Regions from separate parts of the Cupriavidus gilardii genome, predicted to be linked through region 1. Evidence: riboswitches for the same ligand, from Rfam matches in the RefSeq annotation. Region 1 holds a riboswitch; the other holds the start of a gene.

Region 1 (4,386 bases):
CCGCGTCGGGATCTTCCTCGCGGCCTTCGAGCATGCTCATCAGCGCGACGGTCTGGGTCAGCTCGAGCAGGTTCTTGCCTTCGTCGCCGAAGCCGTCGGCGGTGTCGAAGCCCGTCGCCTCGCCGTCCGCGGCCTCCGGCTTGGTGCCCTTGCGCTTGAGCCAGTCGAGGAATTCCAGCGTATTGGTCCATTTGGCCTGGGCCTGGCGCTCGTCGAAGGTGTCGTACAGATAGGCTTCGTAGTGGATGCCTTCCATCAGGTCGTCGAGCACCTCGGTGGCCGGATCGCGCGCGGCACGGTCGGCCAGCCGCACCATCGCCTCGCAGAAGGTGCGCAGCGGCTCCAGCTGGCGCGGCTGCAGCTTGCCTTCGATGCCGCCCATCATCGCCGCCTCGAACAGCGAGACCTTGGCCTGGCCGGCGAAGGTGCCCAGCACCTCCAGCGTGGTATTGCCGACCCCGCGCCGCGGCGTGGTGACCGCGCGGATGAAGGCGGGATCGTCGTCGGGATTGGCGATCAGCCGCAGATAGGCGCAGATGTCCTTGATCTCGGCCTTGTCGAAGAAGCTCTGCCCGCCTGACAGCACATAGGGAATGCGCTCGCGGCGCAGGATCTGTTCGAACAGGCGCGCCTGATGGTTGCCGCGATAGAGGATCGCGTAGTCGCGGAACTGCGCGCGCCGCTCGAACTTGTGCGCCGACAGCTTGAACACCACCGACTCGGCCTCGTGCTCCTCGTCGTTCATCGGCGTCACGGTGATCGGGTCCCCCATGCCGTGCTCGCTCCACAGCGTCTTGTCGAACAGCTTGGGGTTGTTGGCGATCACCGCATTGGCAGCCTGCAGGATGCGCACCGTGGAGCGATAGTTCTGCTCGAGCTTGATGACCTTCAGGTTCGGGAAGTCGGTCTGCAGCAGGCGCAGATTGTCCAGCGTGGCGCCGCGCCAGCCGTAGATCGCCTGGTCGTCGTCGCCGACCGCGGTGAAGGCGGGCGCACGCAGATGCGAGCCGCCGGCCAGCAGCTTCAGCAGCTGATACTGGCAGGCGTTGGTGTCCTGGTATTCGTCGACGAGGAAGTAGCGCAGCCGGTTCTGCCACTTGAGCCGCACGGTTTCGTCGCGTGCGAACAGCTCGGCGGGCAGCCGGATCAGGTCGTCGAAGTCGACCGCCTGGTACGCCGCCAGCGTGGCGACGTAGTTGCGGTAGATCAGCGCGGCCTGGTGCTGGTCGGCGTCGGCGGCCTCGGCGATCGCGGTCTCGGGATCGACCATGCCGTTCTTCCACAGCGAGATCGTGCTCTGCACGCTGCGGATCAGCTTCTTGTCGGTGGTCGCCAACTGCTCCTGGATCAGGCCGAAGCAGTCATCGGCGTCCATGATCGAGAACTGCGGCTTCAGGCCCAGGTGCTCGGCCTCGGCGCGCAGGATCTGCACGCCCAGCGAGTGGAAGGTACAGACGGTCAGCTGGCGCAGCGGGATGCGCTTGCCGTCCCGGGTCTTGCCCTCCATCAGCTTGGCGATCCGCTCCTGCATTTCCTTGGCGGCCTTGTTGGTGAAGGTCACCGCGGCGATGTGGCGGGGCTCGAAGCCCTTGTCCTCGATCAGATGCGCGATCTTCTGCGTGATCACACGGGTCTTGCCCGAACCCGCGCCGGCGAGCACCAGGCAGGGCCCGTCCAGATAGCGGACGGCTTCGGATTGGGCGGCGTTCAGTCCGTGGGTCATCGGTCGGGGATCGGAAATCGGGTACAGCGGGAGGCGGCGCCGGCATCGCGAGGGATGCGGGCCGAGGGTGCGATCCGTGCGGGCCAACCGCCGAACTGTAGAAGCGCCGCGGAAGGGCCGAACGGGTCGAAGCGGGCGATGTTAACACGGCGGCCGGCGCTCGCCGCCGCCCCTGGACGGTCTCCTCGGCGGCGCCGCTCTCGCGTTGACAGCCGCCAAGCCTGCGGTTAGAGTCGCGCCATCCGTCCGGGAGAGCGCGCGACCTGCTTAGTGCAACGTGCTTTTCACTCGCGCCGCCGAAGGGGAATCACCCGAAAACTCTCAGGCACCATGGACCGGGCGGATCGGCATGCAGCATGCACACGATGTATGCCGAACTCTGGAGAGCGACACCCGCCATTCATCAATTGAATGATGAGCGTGTCCACCGAAGGGGCGCACAGCGTGGCCAGCCTGTCGCAAGGACAGCAAGGCCCGCCGTAATCTCTCAGGTATCGAGGACAGAGGGGGTCATCCGTCGCGACGGTTCAACCGAGCCGCGCGACGGATGACCCTTTTTTGTTTGGCGCGCCGCGCGCGCCGGACCGAACGATGCCACGCTCCGAGGAATCCATGACGCTCCAGGCCACCCCGCTCAACGCCATCCACCGCGCCCTCGGCGCCCGCATGGTCGATTTCGGCGGTTGGGACATGCCGGTCAACTACGGCTCCCAGATCGAGGAACACCATGCGGTGCGCAGCGATGCGGGCATGTTCGACGTTTCGCACATGTGCGTCGTCGACCTCGCCGGCCCCAATACCCGCGCCTTCCTGCGCGGGCTGCTCGCCAACAACGTCGACAAGCTGCAAACCCCCGGCAAGGCGCTGTACTCCTGCATGCTCGACCCGAACGGCGGCGTGATCGACGACCTGATCGTCTATTTCTTCGCCGAGGACCGCTTCCGCCTGGTCGTCAACGCCAGCACCGCGACCGGCGATATCGACTGGATCCGCCAGCGCAATGCCGACACCGGCGCCGGCGTGACCATTACTCCCCGTCGCACCGACAACGCCTCCGATCACGCCGCGCCGCTGGCCATCGTCGCCGTGCAGGGCCCGAACGCGCGCGCCAAGGTGTGGGCCGCGTTCCCGTCGACCCAGCCCAGCGAAGCGCTCAAGCCGTTCAACGCGATGGTCGTCGAAGACGCCGCGATCGGCGAAATCATGGTGGCCCGCACCGGCTACACCGGCGAGGACGGCTTCGAGCTGGTGGTGCCCGCCGACAACGTCGCCGCGGTCTGGGAAAAGCTGCATGCCGCCGGCGTGCGTCCCGCCGGGCTCGGCGCGCGCGACACGCTGCGGCTCGAAGCCGGCATGAACCTGTACGGCCAGGACATGGACATCCATACCTCGCCGCTCGACGCCGGCCTGGCCTGGACCGTCGATCTGCAGAGCGAGCGCGATTTCGTCGGCAAGGCCGCGCTGCTGGCCAACGGCCAGCGCCAGCAGTTCGCCGGCCTGATCCTGCGCGACAAGGGCGGTGTGCTGCGCGCGCACCAGACCGTGCTGACCGCCGCCGGCGAGGGCGAGATCACCTCTGGCACCTTCAGCCCCACCCTGTCCCAATCGATCGCCTTCGCGCGCCTGCCCAAGGATGTGGCGCTCGGCAGCGAAGTCCAGGTGCTGATCCGCGACCGCAAACTGACTGCGACTGTGGTTAAACTGCCGTTTGTGCGCAATGGCAAGGCACTCGTGAGCTGACGGCTCACTGCGGACATCGTCCACCCGGTCACGCTGCGCCCCGCGGCCCCTTTCATTCCGACGGCACGCGGCGGCGCGACACAAGAATCTGAAATTGGAGAATCTCGATGAATTTCCCCGCTGACCTGAAGTACACCGAGTCGCACGAATGGGTGCGCGTCGAAACCGACGGCACACTGACGATCGGCATCACCGATCACGCACAGGATGCGCTCGGCGACATCGTCTTCCTCGAGCTGCCCGAGGTCGGCAAGACGGTCGGCGCCGGTGACGCGCTGGCCGTGGTCGAATCGGTCAAGGCCGCGTCGGACATCTACGCGCCGGTGGCCGGCGAAGTGGTCGCCGTCAACGACGCCGTCAAGGATGCGCCCGAGAGCGTCAACGCCAACGCCTTCGATGCCTGGCTGTTCAAGATCAAGCCGGCCAACGGCGACGACGTCAACGGCCTGATGACGGCCGACGCCTACAAGGCCAGCGTCGGCGCCTGAGCCGGCGCCCCGCCCGTGGCGCCAGGGCATGGCTGACCACCATGTCCCGGCCCGCCTCTCCGAGTCACTTGCCATGAACGCTCCCCTGCCCATGAACGCCGCTCAATCCGCTCGCCCTTCGCTGGCCGAACTCGAAGCTCGCGACGCCTTCTCCCACCGCCATATCGGTCCCGACGCCGCCGAACAGCAGCACATGCTGAAGGTGCTGGGCTACGACAGCCGCGCCGCGCTGATGGACGCCATCATCCCGGCCGCGATCCGCCGCCGCGACGGCATGCCGCTGGGCGAATTCACCGAGCCGCTGAGCGAGGAAGCCGCGCTGGCCAAGCTGCGCGGCATCGCCGGCAAGAACAAGGTGTTCAAGAGCTTCATCGGCCAGGGCTACTACAACACGCTGACGCCGGGCGTGATCCTGCGCAATATCTTCGAGAACCC
Region 2 (4,386 bases), on a different replicon from region 1:
GCAGGATGCCGTGCCGCTGACGCTGGGCCAGGAGTTCTCCGGCTACCAGGCGCAGGTCGCCGACGCGCAGGCACGGCTGCACCAGGCCGTGCTGCGCGCGATGCCGGTGCCCCAGGGCGGCACCGCGGTCGGCACCGGCCTGAATGCGCCAGCCGGCTTCGCCGCCGCCTTCGCGCGCGCGCTGGCCGACTACACCGGCCTGCCGTTCGAACCGGCCGCCAACCGCTACGCGCTGCAGGCCGCGCACGACGCGCTGACCGACCTGTCGGGCGCGCTGAACACCACGGCCTCGTCCTTCCTGAAGATCGCGCGCGACTTCATGCTGCTGGGCTCCGGCCCGCGCGCGGGGTTTGCCGAGCTGCAGCTGCCGGCCAACGAGCCGGGTTCGTCGATCATGCCGGGCAAGGTCAATCCCACGCAGGCCGAAGCGCTGGCGATGGTCTGTTGCCGCGTGATCGGCAACCACACCACGATCACGCTGGCCAACGGCCTCGGCACGCTGGAGCTGAACGCCTACAAGCCGGTCATCGCTTACAGCCTGCTGCAGTCGGTTACACTGCTGGCCGACGCGGCGGCCAGCTTCGCCGAGCACATGGTGGCCGGCGTCGAGGCGGACCGGACGCGCATCGGCGAGCTGCTCGAACGATCGCTGATGCCGGTCACCGCGCTGAACCCGCATATCGGCTACGACAAGGCCGCCGAGATCGCCAAGCTGGCGGTGGCCCGCAACCTGTCGCTGCGCGAGGCGGCGATTGCCTCCGGCCATGTCACCGCCGAGCAGTTCGAACAATGGATCGACCTGAAGGGGATGACGCGCGAGGTGTAGCGCCAGCGCACCGGTGCTGGCGGCCATGGACCCGGCCACGGACGCGACCATGCGGTGGGCCACGCGCCCGACCCTGCCACCGGCAGCCAGCGCATTGACCGAACCTTCGACCGGCCCCGCCCGCGGCGGCCGGAAACAAACCCGCTCGAGACGGGCTGACGATCGGGGTAACAACGATCGCATTGACCAGATGATTCCTGCTCCCATTCCCGCCGATGACCAGCGGCGCCTCGACGCGCTGTATTCGCTGAACATCCTCGATACCGCCGCCGAAGAGCGCTTCGATCGGCTGACGCGGCTGGCCAGGCGGCTGTTCGACGTGCCGATCGCGCTGGTCAGCCTGGTCGACGCCAAGCGGCAGTGGTTCAAGTCCTCGTTCGGCCTGGCCGTGCGCGAAACGCCGCGCGAGCAATCGTTCTGCGGCCATGCGATCCTGCGCGACGATCTGCTGATCGTGCCCGACGCGCTGCAGGACCAGCGCTTTCACGACAATCCGCTGGTCACCGGCGCGCCCGGCGTGCGCTTCTACGCCGGCTGCCCGCTCGCGGTACGCGGCGGCGCCAAGGTCGGCACGCTGTGCCTGATCGACACCGCGCCGCGCGAGTTCGACCAGGACGATCAGGCGCTGCTGCACGATCTGGGGCGCCTGGCCGAGCAGGAGCTGGAATCCGCGCAACTGGCGTCGATGGACGACCTGACCATGCTGTCGAACCGGCGCGGCTTCTCGGCGCTGGCGCAGCACGCGCTGGCGGTCTGCCAGCGCCAGGGGGTGCCGGTCACGCTGCTGTTCTTCGACATGGATGGCTTCAAGGCCATCAACGACCGCTTCGGCCACGCGGAGGGCGATCTGGCGCTGACCGCCTTTGCCGATCAGTTGCGCCGCGCGTTCCGTCAGTCCGACCTGATCGGACGGCTCGGCGGCGACGAGTTCGTCGTGCTGCTGGTCGACGCCTGCGCCGACCAGTGCGACGCGATGCTGGACCGGCTGCGGCAGGGCGTGGACGCGCACAACGCGCAGAGCCAGCGCGGTTATCGGCTCGATTTCAGCGCCGGCGCGGTCGCGTTCGATCCCGCCCGCCACGCGGGCATCGCCGATCTGCTGGCGCAGGCCGATCAGGCGATGTACGCAAACAAGCAGGCCCGCAAGGCAGGGACGCCGCCCGCCGGGGGTCAGTAACTCGCGTTGCGGCCGCCGCCGCGCCGTGTTACTGTCCGGCCATCCAGGAGAAAGCGAACCTGCGGCGCGACAGCGCGGCGGCAGCGCTGCCGAAGGCGTACCCCCGAAACGCTCAGGTACCGAAGACTGGAGACGACAACGAACTGGAGAGCGCCGCCATCATGATTCGACGATGACGGCCGCCGAAGGGGCAAGCCGGGTCCGGGGCGGACGCGGTGAATCTCTCAGGCAAAAGGACAGTGGGGGCAGCCGGGTTGGCATCGACGATGCCGGCCGGCTGCCCCTTTTTGCATCCTGGAGCCTGAAATGAAAGTCATCGTGATGGGGGCCGGCGTGATCGGCGTGGCCTCGGCGTGGTATCTGTCCAAGGCGGGCCACGAGGTCGTGGTGCTCGAGCGCAATGCCGGCGCGGCACGCGAAACCAGCTTCGGCAATGGCGGCCAGATCTCGGTCAGCCATGCCGAACCCTGGGCCAATCCGTCGGCGCCGCTCAAACTGCTCAGCTGGCTGGGACGCGAGGATGCGCCGCTGCTGTTCCGCCTGCGCGCCGACCCGGCGCAATGGTCGTGGGGCCTGAAGTTCCTGCGCGAATGCCCGGCCCGGCGTTCCACCCGCAACATGATCCAGCTGCTCAATCTCGGCACCTACAGCCGCGCCAGCCTGCAGGCGCTGCGCGCCGAGACCGGCATCGAATACGACCACCTGACCCGCGGCATCCTGCACTTCTACACCAGCCAGAAGGAATTCGAAGCGGCCATCGAGCCCGCGCGGATCATGCGCGAGCTCGGCTGCGAGCGCCGCGTGATCGGTCCCGACGAAGTGGTGAAGCTCGAGCCCGCGCTGGCCTCGATCGCGCCGCGGCTGGCGGGCGCCACCTACACCAGCGAGGACGAGTCCGGCGACGTGCACCGCTTCACCACCGGCCTGGCCGCACTGTGCGAGGCGCGCGGCGTGCGTTTCCGCTATGGCGTGCGCGTGCAGCGGCTGCTGGCCGAAGGCGGCCGCATGCGCGGCGTCGAGATCGCCGACGAGACCGGCGCGTACACGGTCGAGCAGGCCGACGCCTATGTGCTCGCGCTCGGCAGCTTCAGCCCGATGCTGGCGCGCCCGCTTGGCGTCAAGCTCGACATCTATCCGGCCAAGGGCTATTCGGCCACGCTGCCGGTGCTCGATCCCGAGCGCGCGCCGACCGTCAGCCTGACCGACGACGAGTACAAGCTGGTGTTCTCGCGGCTGGGCGATCGCTTGCGCATCGCCGGCACCGCCGAGCTCAACGGCTATTCGATGGAGCTGAACCCGGTGCGTTGCGAGGCCATCGTGCGGCGCACGCTGGAGATCTTCCCCGGTGTCAGCCGCCCCGAACTGGCGCGCTACTGGACCGGCCTGCGTCCCGCGACGCCGGGCAACGTGCCGTATATCGGCGCGAGCGCGGTGCAGGGGCTGTACCTGAACACGGGCCATGGCACACTGGGCTGGACGCACGGCTGCGGCTCGGGACGCGCGATCGCCGAACTGATCAGCGGCCGCGTGCCGGAAGTGGACTTCGGCTTTTGCGGTCCGCTGCCGCAGGCGCCGCGGCTCGCGCGGCCAGTCGCGCCGGTGGCTGCCACGCGCGCCGCCGCAACGGAGGCGGCCGAAGTTTGAGGTGCGTCTGATTCAGGTCTGAAACAACGACACCGGCGCGGCATGGCCTCGACATTCGCGCCGGTGTTTTCGTTTCATCTGCCGCGCATGCATTGGCGCCAAAGCGTACCCGTTTCTGCGCACGGCTTTCGGCGAGCGTACCCGTTTCTGCGGGCCGCATTGGCAGCCGACTGGCAGCCGACTGGCAGCCGACTGGCAGCCGACTGGCAGCCGACTGGCAGCCGACTGGCAGCGGACTGGCAGCCGACTGGCAGCGGACTGGAGCCGACTGGAGCCGATTGGCGGCCGCATCGACAGCCCCATGGCCAGCCCTACTGCCCGCCCTACTGCCGGCCCTACTGCCCGCCCAATTGCCGGCCCAGTTGCCGGCCCAGTTGCCGGCTCACAGTGCACCTTGCGGGCCAAAGCCAGACCCGGGCATGGCATCGATCGGGCGCGCAATCCGCACCGGCCGCCTGCGATGCGGGCCCGCACCGTACCCGTTTCTGCGTCGTGCGAACGCCGTCCGATGCCGCGTGGCGTGCCATGCGTACCCGTTTCTGCGTACACAACCTCAGTCGAATCAAGGCTCTCCGATGCCTCGACGTCTCGCCATCGCCGCGCGGAGGCAGCGGGCTCGCGCCTCGGTATCAGGCGATGGTGTCGACCACGCCGCCATCGACGCGCAACGCGGCGCCGGTGGTCGCCGATGCCTGCGGCGAACAGACGTAGACCACCATGTGCGCGACCTCCTCCACCG

The links. A riboswitch is a leader RNA that binds a small molecule or an ion and turns the genes downstream of it on or off. The one in region 1 is predicted to bind glycine.
Region 2: it holds a riboswitch for glycine, as region 1 does, so the genes downstream of both, FOB47_RS00195 (D-amino acid dehydrogenase) here and gcvT (glycine cleavage system aminomethyltransferase GcvT) in region 1, are expected to answer to the same signal.

What each region holds. Positions count from the first base shown of each region.
Region 1 covers NZ_CP054626.1:3,213,316-3,217,701, forward strand. Annotated here, with positions in the region: gene FOB47_RS24770 (UvrD-helicase domain-containing protein) at 1-1,723, opposite strand, end outside; glycine riboswitch at 1,961-2,071, shown strand; glycine riboswitch at 2,093-2,237, shown strand; gene gcvT (glycine cleavage system aminomethyltransferase GcvT) at 2,336-3,463, shown strand; gene gcvH (glycine cleavage system protein GcvH) at 3,571-3,951, shown strand; gene gcvP (aminomethyl-transferring glycine dehydrogenase) at 4,025-4,386, shown strand, end outside.
Region 2 covers NZ_CP054624.1:48,617-53,002, reverse strand. Annotated here, with positions in the region: gene fumC (class II fumarate hydratase) at 1-826, shown strand, start outside; gene FOB47_RS00200 (GGDEF domain-containing protein) at 1,017-2,003, shown strand; glycine riboswitch at 2,137-2,253, shown strand; gene FOB47_RS00195 (D-amino acid dehydrogenase) at 2,310-3,647, shown strand; gene FOB47_RS00190 (SDR family NAD(P)-dependent oxidoreductase) at 4,277-4,386, opposite strand, start outside.